Regions from separate parts of the Megamonas sp. Calf98-2 genome, predicted to be linked through region 1. Evidence: riboswitches for the same ligand, from Rfam matches in the RefSeq annotation. Region 1 holds a riboswitch; each other region holds the start of a gene.
What was found. Region 1 has a riboswitch for cobalamin ahead of BMX03_RS09025 (methylmalonyl-CoA mutase family protein). Riboswitches for the same ligand answer to the same signal wherever they lie in the genome.
Positions count from the first base shown of each region.

Region 1 (2,210 bases):
CTCCCCATCGCTCGCAGGTATGGCAATTAAAATAAATTAATTGCACACGGTGATTGTTAATCAGGCAGTTCTCCTGACTCGAGTTCATTACTATATCCAAGCCTTCCCAGTTTCCCAGTGACATAAATTTGGATAAGTTCCCTCATACAGTGGCGGGACCGTTTCAGCTTAATAATAAATTACGTACTGAATTCCCTATTAAGTCCAAATGGACACCTGATTCATTGAACTATATTCAGTTCTTTCTTAGAATATCACTATATAGAATATGTGTCAATACTCTATATAAAATAATTATCTTAAAATTATTTTATATAGAGTATTGACACATATATAAAATAAAAAGTATAATAAAGGCGACAAGTTGATAATGAAACCTTATAGGTGCATATTTATGCTTAATAGGGAAGACGGTTAAAATCCGGCACGGTCCCGCCGCTGTAAAGAGGAGCAAACTTCATGAATGTCACTGGGAAACTGGGAAGGCGAAGTGAGCAATGATACTGAGTCAGAAGAACTGCCTATAAGAAGCATCGTCGTTTGACCTGCGAGAGACGGGGAGAGATGTAGTAGAATGTATATGTTTTTTATACATGTAAATTCTAATTATAATTTTCTACCGTTTTTCATATATTGTTTATGAAAAGCGGTTTTTCTGTTTATAGAGATAATCCATGAAGATGGCTCATGATTATCTTAAGCAAGTGCCATCGATGTATCATATTAATTTGTTGTAAATTATGTTTAATTTACTGAAAAATTTAATCATTATTATGATTAGCATAAATGCTTGAATAATTTAATAAAAATGGTAAATAATATTTGGGGAATATATATTACCAATCCAGCCATCACTAAATTTAGTGATGGCTTTTTTATAAATTTTATATTTAATATCTAGGTAGGAGGAACTCGAACCATTTATTAGATATATAAGAGTATTTATTAACTATTCAATAATAGTATTAAATTATCCCCTTAAATGAAAATGCAGAAGCAGAGAAGGGAAATTATTATATATGGAACAAGATAAAACACTTGGCGAAGAAATTCGACAAGAAGAACAACAAGAACAAGATATTCCTGCTGTTACTTTTGATGAGTTTGAAATTCCTTCATATGAAGAATGGAAAGAAGCTGTAGTGGCATTATTGAAGGGAAAACCTTTTGAAAAAAGTATGTTTACTAAAACTTATGAAGGTATTACATTAAACCCTATTTATCGTATGGAAGATTTAGAAGGGTTAACTCATAATAAGACTTATCCAGGAATGGAAAGTAATTTACGTGGAGCTAATGCTAGTGGTTATATACATAAACCATGGACAATAGCTCAAGAGTGTGATGCTAAAACTCCTAGTGAAGCCAATGAAATGGTAAAATATGAATTATTAAAAGGTTCAACAGCTGCAAGTGTAGTTTTGGATACAGCAACACGTAAAGGTTATGATGTAGATACAGCTAATAAAGAAGAAATCGCAGATATTGGTGTTTCTTTATCGACTTTATCAGATGTAAATAAATTATTAGATGATGTTGATTTAGAAAAATTTGAAATTGATATCTATGCAGGTGCTTCTAATATAGCATTACTTTCTGCTGTTGCAGTGGTGTGTGAACAGAAAAAATTATCACTAAAAAAACTTCATGGTGCTATTACAGCAGATCCTATTGGAGAATTAGCTTTAGATGGAAAGCTTACACGACCTCTTGATGAATATTATGATGAAATGGCTCATAGTATTTGTTGGGCAGAAAAATTTGCACCAGAATTAAAGACTGTAGTAGTAAATACAGATGTTTATCACAATGGTGGTGCAAATGATATTCAAGAAGTAGCATATGCCATGAATGAAGCTGTAACATATATGAAATCTATGGAACGACGTGGCATTGATGTGAATACTTTTTGTCGTCATTTACGTTTTCATTTTAGTATAGGTGCAAATTTTTTTATGGAAATTGCTAAATTACGCAGTGTGAAAATGATTTGGGCTCAAATTGTTAAAAATTGTGGTGGAGATGATATAGCTCAAAAAATTAATATATATGTAAGTACATCGTCTTTTTGTCAAACAGTATATGATCCTTATGTAAATTTACTTCGTGCAGCTACACAATCATTTTCTGCTGTTGTTGGTGGTATGGATGGTATGTTTGTAAAACCATTTGACCATTGTATACGTCCTAGTGATGAATTTTCTCGTCGT
Region 1 covers NZ_FOCY01000030.1:17,211-19,420, reverse strand. The annotation lists cobalamin riboswitch at 46-235, opposite strand; cobalamin riboswitch at 366-540, shown strand; gene BMX03_RS09025 (methylmalonyl-CoA mutase family protein) at 1,020-2,210, shown strand, end outside.

Region 2 (2,210 bases), on a different contig from region 1:
ACACAATTTTTCTGCTATTAAAATAGCAACAACAGATTTAGCATCAAAGATTTCACCTTTATTAACTAAATCGACAGCTTCGCTTAGTGGCATTTCTACTAGATTTATAAATTCATCATCATCAGTATGTTGTTTACCTTTTACTAAATCTTGTGCTAAATAAATATAAATCCATTCATTAGAGAAACCAACAGTAGTAGCTAATTTATGAATTTGTGTGTATTTATTAGCAGTATAACCTGTTTCTTCAGATAATTCACGTTTAGCACAAATTAATGGATCTTCGTCCACACTATCTAATTTGCCGGCAGGAATTTCTAAAGTTACTTTGCCAATAGGATAACGATATTGGCGCACTAAAATAATATTACCATTTGGCAATACAGGAATAACAGCAGAAGCACCTTGATGTTTTATCCATTCACGAACAGCTTTATTACCATTTGGTAATTTTACATAATCACGCTTTACATGAAGTAATACCCCATCAAAAATATCTTCGGAAGAAATTTTTTCTTCAATTAAATCTTCATACATGAAAATCCCTCTCTTTATATTATAATATTGATAACAATTATAAATTTTATATTCATAATTATATCATCTATAAAAACAATAAGCTATGAGAAAAATAATATACAAAAGTCTATTGTAAAAAGAATTTTTATGGCTGTGATTTTTGAAAATTTTTATCAATCCGCCAATAGGTTAACAACTTTACAAAATCAATATATCTTATATAAAGTTTTTAGTAATAGTAAAATTAATGAAATTTATTATAAGATAATTGACAAAGACTATCACTAATGATAACATAAGTAATAAAATATAGATAGAATAGGTGTCTATATAGACTTAATAGGGAATTCGGTATAAGCCGGAGCGGTCCCGCCACTGTAAAGACGAGCAATTCCACAATTATGTCACTGAGAAAAAATTATTTTCTTGGGAAGGCGTGAATAGCTATGACTCTGAGCCAGGAGAACTGCCTATTTAATAATCACCGTTATTACCTGCGAGCGATGGGAAGGCGATTTATACAGATATAAATATTGTATAATACTGCCTAATTCTATAAGAATTAGGCTTTTTTTCTCATATTTATAATTGTATGTTTCTCTTAAAAGTCTGCTAGCAAAGGCAGACTTTTTTTGTTTGCCTTAACGGAAGAAAGGAGAGGAGCTTTTTAATCTATAATAATGAAAAAAATAAGGAGGTTGTTTTAATTTGAAACGATTAATAAATCGTTTAATTCAATTAGTAATTACATTAATTGGTGTTAGTTTTTTAACATTTTGTTTAACTTATTTATCACCTGGTGATCCAGCAGCCATGGTTTTAGAGGCTTCAGATACTATTGTTTCTCAAGAAATAATAGAGCAAACTCGTGAAGAAATGGGACTTAATGATCCATTTCTTGTACAATATGGCAATTGGCTTTTAGGTGTAGCACAAGGCGATATGGGAATTTCTTATTCAGCAAAAAAACCTGTAATAGATAAGTTAATGGAAGGTTTTGCAGGGACTGTTTTATTAGCTTTGACTACAATTATTTTAATTATAATTATTTCCATTCCTTTGGGAATTTTTTCCGCTACACATCGCAATAGAATTCCTGACTTTTTAGTGAGAATCTTTTCTTTTATTGGTGTATCTATGCCAAGTTTTTGGGTAGGATTGATTTTATTATATATTTTTGGCTTAAAATTGGGATTATTTCCTATAGCTACTGCTAGTGTAACACCAAGTGGATTAGTGTTACCAGCACTTACTTTAGCTATCTATCAATCGGCAAAATATACTAGGCAAGTGCGTACTGTGATTTTAGATGAATTACATCAAGATTATGTAATTGGTGCTAGAGCTAGAGGATTGTCTGAAAAAGCTATTTTATGGAAACATATTTTACCTAACGCCATTTTACCTTTAATAACTTTACTAGGTATGTCCATCGGTTGGTTATTAGGTGGCGTTGCTGTTATTGAAACAGTTTTTGCTTGGCCAGGTATGGGGAGAATGGCAGTGTATGCTATTACTATGCGTGATTATCCATTAATCGAAGGATTTGTTTTATGGATTTCTATTGTGTATACAGTAATTAATTTTTTAGTAGATTTATCGTATACATATCTTGATCCTAGGCTGAAAAAAGGAGATTCAAGATGATTAAATTTATAAAGAATAATAAATTATTTTCTGTATATACATTT
Region 2 covers NZ_FOCY01000032.1:18,108-20,317, reverse strand. The annotation lists gene BMX03_RS09305 (NUDIX domain-containing protein) at 1-537, opposite strand, end outside; cobalamin riboswitch at 823-1,008, shown strand; gene nikB (nickel ABC transporter permease) at 1,228-2,166, shown strand; gene nikC (nickel transporter permease) at 2,163-2,210, shown strand, end outside.
Region 2: another riboswitch for cobalamin. It lies ahead of nikB (nickel ABC transporter permease); the one in region 1 lies ahead of BMX03_RS09025 (methylmalonyl-CoA mutase family protein).

Region 3 (2,210 bases), on a different contig from region 1:
TTTTTTCTGGTTGTCCTACATATTGATAAGAAGTTCCATCATTATTCATAAATGTAATAATAGCTGTGAAATTATTTAATCTAGTAATTTTCAAATCATTTCGTAAATTCTCAAATTCTCCACTCATACATAAATTTTCTCCATCTTTCCATACTTTATAAGTTTTCCATTCTAAAATCATAGTATCTGATGAAGTTTCTGTTGCAAAACTAACTGTTGGAAAAATCATTATCAATAATAAAAAAATAATACATACTTGTCTTTTCAAAAATATCCTCCTCTCTATTTAATTAATTATTATGGTGCTTTATCAAATATTATCATCAAAAATATTCTAATATTTAATAACGAACCAAATAAAAAACCTTTCTGCTTAAAATACAGAAAGGTTTTATTTATAAGTAAAAAATACCTTTTTGCATACAGCAAAAAGGTATAGTTATACATATTCTTCACCATACCGTCTCTCGCAGTAACTTTTATTGGCTACTAAAATTAGGCAGTTCTTCTGGCTCTGCTTCACCGCTCATCTTGCCTTCCCAGTTTCCCAGTGACATATTTAAGACTCGCTCCACATTACAGCTACGGGATAGCACAGGTTTCACACCTGTTTCTCTATTAAGTATTGCTACACCTAACTTTATCTATATTTATCTTTTCATAGATTGTATTTATCTATTACAATTTTGCATTATAAATGATAATATAGTTAATGTCAATAAAAATTTAATCTAATTTTAATCTTTTACCAAATACTATTGTTTTTTTTTATAAAAAATGCTATACTTCTATGCAACAAATGAATAATTCATAATTTAGGTGTACTTTGTACTTAATAGAGAAATCGGTATAAGCCGATGCGGTCCCGCCGCTGTAAGGACGAGCTATATTTCATTTATGTCACTGGGAAACTGGGAAGGCGAAATTATGCAATGACTCCAAGCCAGAAGAACTGCCTATATTATCTTTCCGATTCCTGCGAGTGACATGGATAGGAAAATATATAATATTGCTGAATTTAAATTTATTTTATATATTTATGCCTTCCTTTCTTTTCAGGTTAGGAAGGTATTTTTATTTTTAGGAGGTAATATTTTGTCTGATGTATTAATGTATTTTGAAAAAGGTGGATTAGTAATGTATCCACTACTTATTTGTTCACTAGTTATTATTTTTATTGCTATTGAACGATATCTGTTTTATAAATCTATTGATTCTGGTCATTTATTTACTAAACAATATTGCGATATTCTATCTGGAGAAACGCTAGAAAAAGCTTTTGAATTTGCTAAAACACATAAAGGAGCTTGTGCTAATATTCTAACTCAAGCAAGTCCTTTGCCTACAGTAGAACGTACTGAGGCTTTTATGGAAATGAAGGGTAATATTGTAATGTCTCGTTTACGTGAAAAATTAAGTTATTTAAGTGTAATTACCACATTAGCTCCACTTTTAGGACTTTTAGGAACTATTGTTGGTATGATTACCACATTTAGTATTTTTAATATTCAAGCTGGCCAACCAATGGCCATTACAGGTGGTATCGGTGAAGCTCTAATTGCTACAGCTTCTGGTCTTTGTGTGGCAATTTTATCTTTATGTGTTCATTCTTATCTCTCACATAAAATGAACAATATTATCACTAATATGGAACAATGTTTTTCTGCTTTATCTGAGGCTAAAGTCAGAGGTGCTAATAAATGAAATTAAGAAATTATCGTGAGACTAAACAACCTGATTTAAATATCATTCCAATGATTGATATTATGTTTTTTTTATTGGTATTTTTTATGCTTAGTACGATGTACATGGTAGAACAAAAAACTATTCCTGTAAATTTACCACAAGCTACTTCTGCTACTATTGATAACAAAACTAATTTTACGGTAACCCTAAAGGATGATGGTAGTATTTATCTAGAAGACCAACAAACAGATATTCAAACATTATTAATGCAAGCAACTAAAGAGCAAAAAAATAATCCATCATTTGCTATTATTATTCGAGCAGATAAAGATATTAATTATGACAAAGTAGTTTCTTTTATTGATACATTAAAAAAAGCTGGTATCACTCGTTTTGGTTTAGCAACAAATGGAGCGGGTGGTAATTAATGGATGAACAAAAACGAAAGAAAATCAGTATAATTGGTTCATTTTTATTTCACATATTTATATTTCTTTTTATTTCTATCACTGGATTATTAAAAT
Region 3 covers NZ_FOCY01000012.1:51,400-53,609, reverse strand. The annotation lists gene BMX03_RS05090 (hypothetical protein) at 1-268, opposite strand, end outside; cobalamin riboswitch at 481-653, opposite strand; cobalamin riboswitch at 801-975, shown strand; gene BMX03_RS05085 (MotA/TolQ/ExbB proton channel family protein) at 1,096-1,704, shown strand; gene BMX03_RS05080 (ExbD/TolR family protein) at 1,701-2,114, shown strand; gene BMX03_RS05075 (energy transducer TonB) at 2,114-2,210, shown strand, end outside.
Region 3: another riboswitch for cobalamin. It lies ahead of BMX03_RS05085 (MotA/TolQ/ExbB proton channel family protein); the one in region 1 lies ahead of BMX03_RS09025 (methylmalonyl-CoA mutase family protein).

Region 4 (2,210 bases), on a different contig from region 1:
TGCTCTATCTACAAATAATTGACGAACGTTTTGGTTTTCACCAAGACCATGAATGTATGCGTCTACTTTAATACCTTCTTTTTCTAAGATGGATTTATGAGAATCTTCTTCTGCACCAGCCATATCATTATTTGCATGATCACCTGCAACCATCATAAGAGGCATCATTGTAACATGATTGATACCTTTTGCTTTTAATTGAGGAATAATATCTTCAAGAGATGGCCAGCCTTCAACTGTATAAATCATTACTTTACCATCATAAAGTTTATTTAAACGATCTTGCATTACAGAATAATAAGCATTAGATGGATCTGGTGTACCATGTGCCATCACTAATACTGCATCTTTTTTACCTAATTTTGGCATTTGAGAACCAATTGCTTGCATTACTGCTTCAACGTCATCTCTTTGACCTTCTTGACCCATCCAATACATAAGAGGTGTACCAATAGTCATTTTTTTGAATTGTGTTTTATAGATATCATATACAGCTGTTTTATAAGCATATTCCATACCAGGAATAACATCTAAGGAAGTAAGTGCTATACGATTATAGCCTTCAGCTTTTAGTTGTGCCAATGCTTCTTCTGGTGTAGGAATAGTAATACCTTCATTTGCTTTTACACGGTCAATAATAATATGAGAAGTAAATGCTAATACAACTTTTGTATTTGGATGTGCTTTTTGAATTTCTTCTACAGTAGCTTCAATTGTTTTTGCACGAGTATCTTTGTATGTTGTACCAAAGCTCATTACTACAATAGCATCTTTATTTGGAGCTTTTTGAAGTTCTGCATCAGTTGTATTATATGTACGTACACCGATTTCAGAAGCTTGTAAAAGTGCAGGAGTTGCTGTTTTTACTTCTGGATTTAAACTATATCCTGCTGCAAAAGATGTTGCAGATACTCCTGTTAAAGCTACACATGCCATAGATGCGATTAACATTTTTTTCCAATTAGATTTCATAATATCGTTCCTCTCTTAATTTATTTATAATGTCCTAAATTTGATATTTAAATAAATATTAAATACTTCATCTATTCGATTATAAAGTCATTATTGAGTATCACTTATTTCCATGAGAATATTATGGCTTATAGATAAAAAAAATCTCTACAAAATAAATATTCTTGTAGAGATAGTGTTTACTATAATAAATCTCCTACCTATCTCTCGCAGGTCATAACGGTGATTGACAAATAGGTAGTTCTTCTGACTCAAGTTCATCGCTTCTTCAAGCCTTCCCAAGAAATATCTCAGTGACATAAATTTGAAGTTGCTCACTTTCACAGCGGCGGGACCGTAGCAGCTTTTACTGCTTTCTCTATTAAGCCCAAAAGGGGCACCTATTCCACTCAATAAATATAAAATTGTTAGAAAAATAATTTCATTTTTACGATAACACTTAAGAGTATATCTGTCAAGACATTATTTATGTTCATCTACCATAGTCTCTGTAGCCAAACCAAATTTAGTTATCCCCACAGCTTTAAATTTATCTAATAATGCCATAATTTTTCCATAATCTACATTTTCATCAGCACGAATTACTACAGCAAAATTATTATTTTCTTCATATTTTTCTTTTGCACCTTGAAGTAATGTATCTTCATCTATCAATTTATTTTCTAAATACAAAGTGCCATCAGCTTTCATCGTGACTAAATAATTAACATTTGTTTGACTTTGGGCATTTTGCACTTTAGGCATATTTACAGGAATAGTTTTTAAATCCACCATGTATAGCGTGCTGAGCATAAAAAATACCAATAAGAAAAACATAATATCAATCATTGGTATAATCATGACTTCAGGCTTAGAAAACGCTCTTCTATCTTTTAAACGCATTGTTATTCACCTCTAGTTATATAACCTTCAATTAGTGAAAAAGCCTGTTCCATATCAGTTACGATACGATCTATTCTCTGCACAAAATATGCATGAATAGCCAAAGAAACAATAGCTACACAAAGTCCTGTAGCTGTTGCGATTAATGCTTCACCTACACCCCCAGTGATAGCAATAGCTTGACCTTCTTCTAAATTAAATACGCTAAAAGCTGAAATCATACCAATTATTGTCCCCAATAAACCTAATAAAGGAGCCATAGTAACAATTACATTTAAATAATAAAGTCTTTCTCTAAATTTAGAAATACTTATCCCTGATTGAACTTCCAACAACATCATCAAATTGATATTTTT
Region 4 covers NZ_FOCY01000005.1:426-2,635, reverse strand. The annotation lists gene BMX03_RS02325 (sirohydrochlorin cobaltochelatase) at 1-972, opposite strand, end outside; cobalamin riboswitch at 1,191-1,371, opposite strand; gene BMX03_RS02320 (ExbD/TolR family protein) at 1,435-1,854, opposite strand; gene BMX03_RS02315 (MotA/TolQ/ExbB proton channel family protein) at 1,857-2,210, opposite strand, start outside.
Region 4: another riboswitch for cobalamin. It lies ahead of BMX03_RS02325 (sirohydrochlorin cobaltochelatase); the one in region 1 lies ahead of BMX03_RS09025 (methylmalonyl-CoA mutase family protein).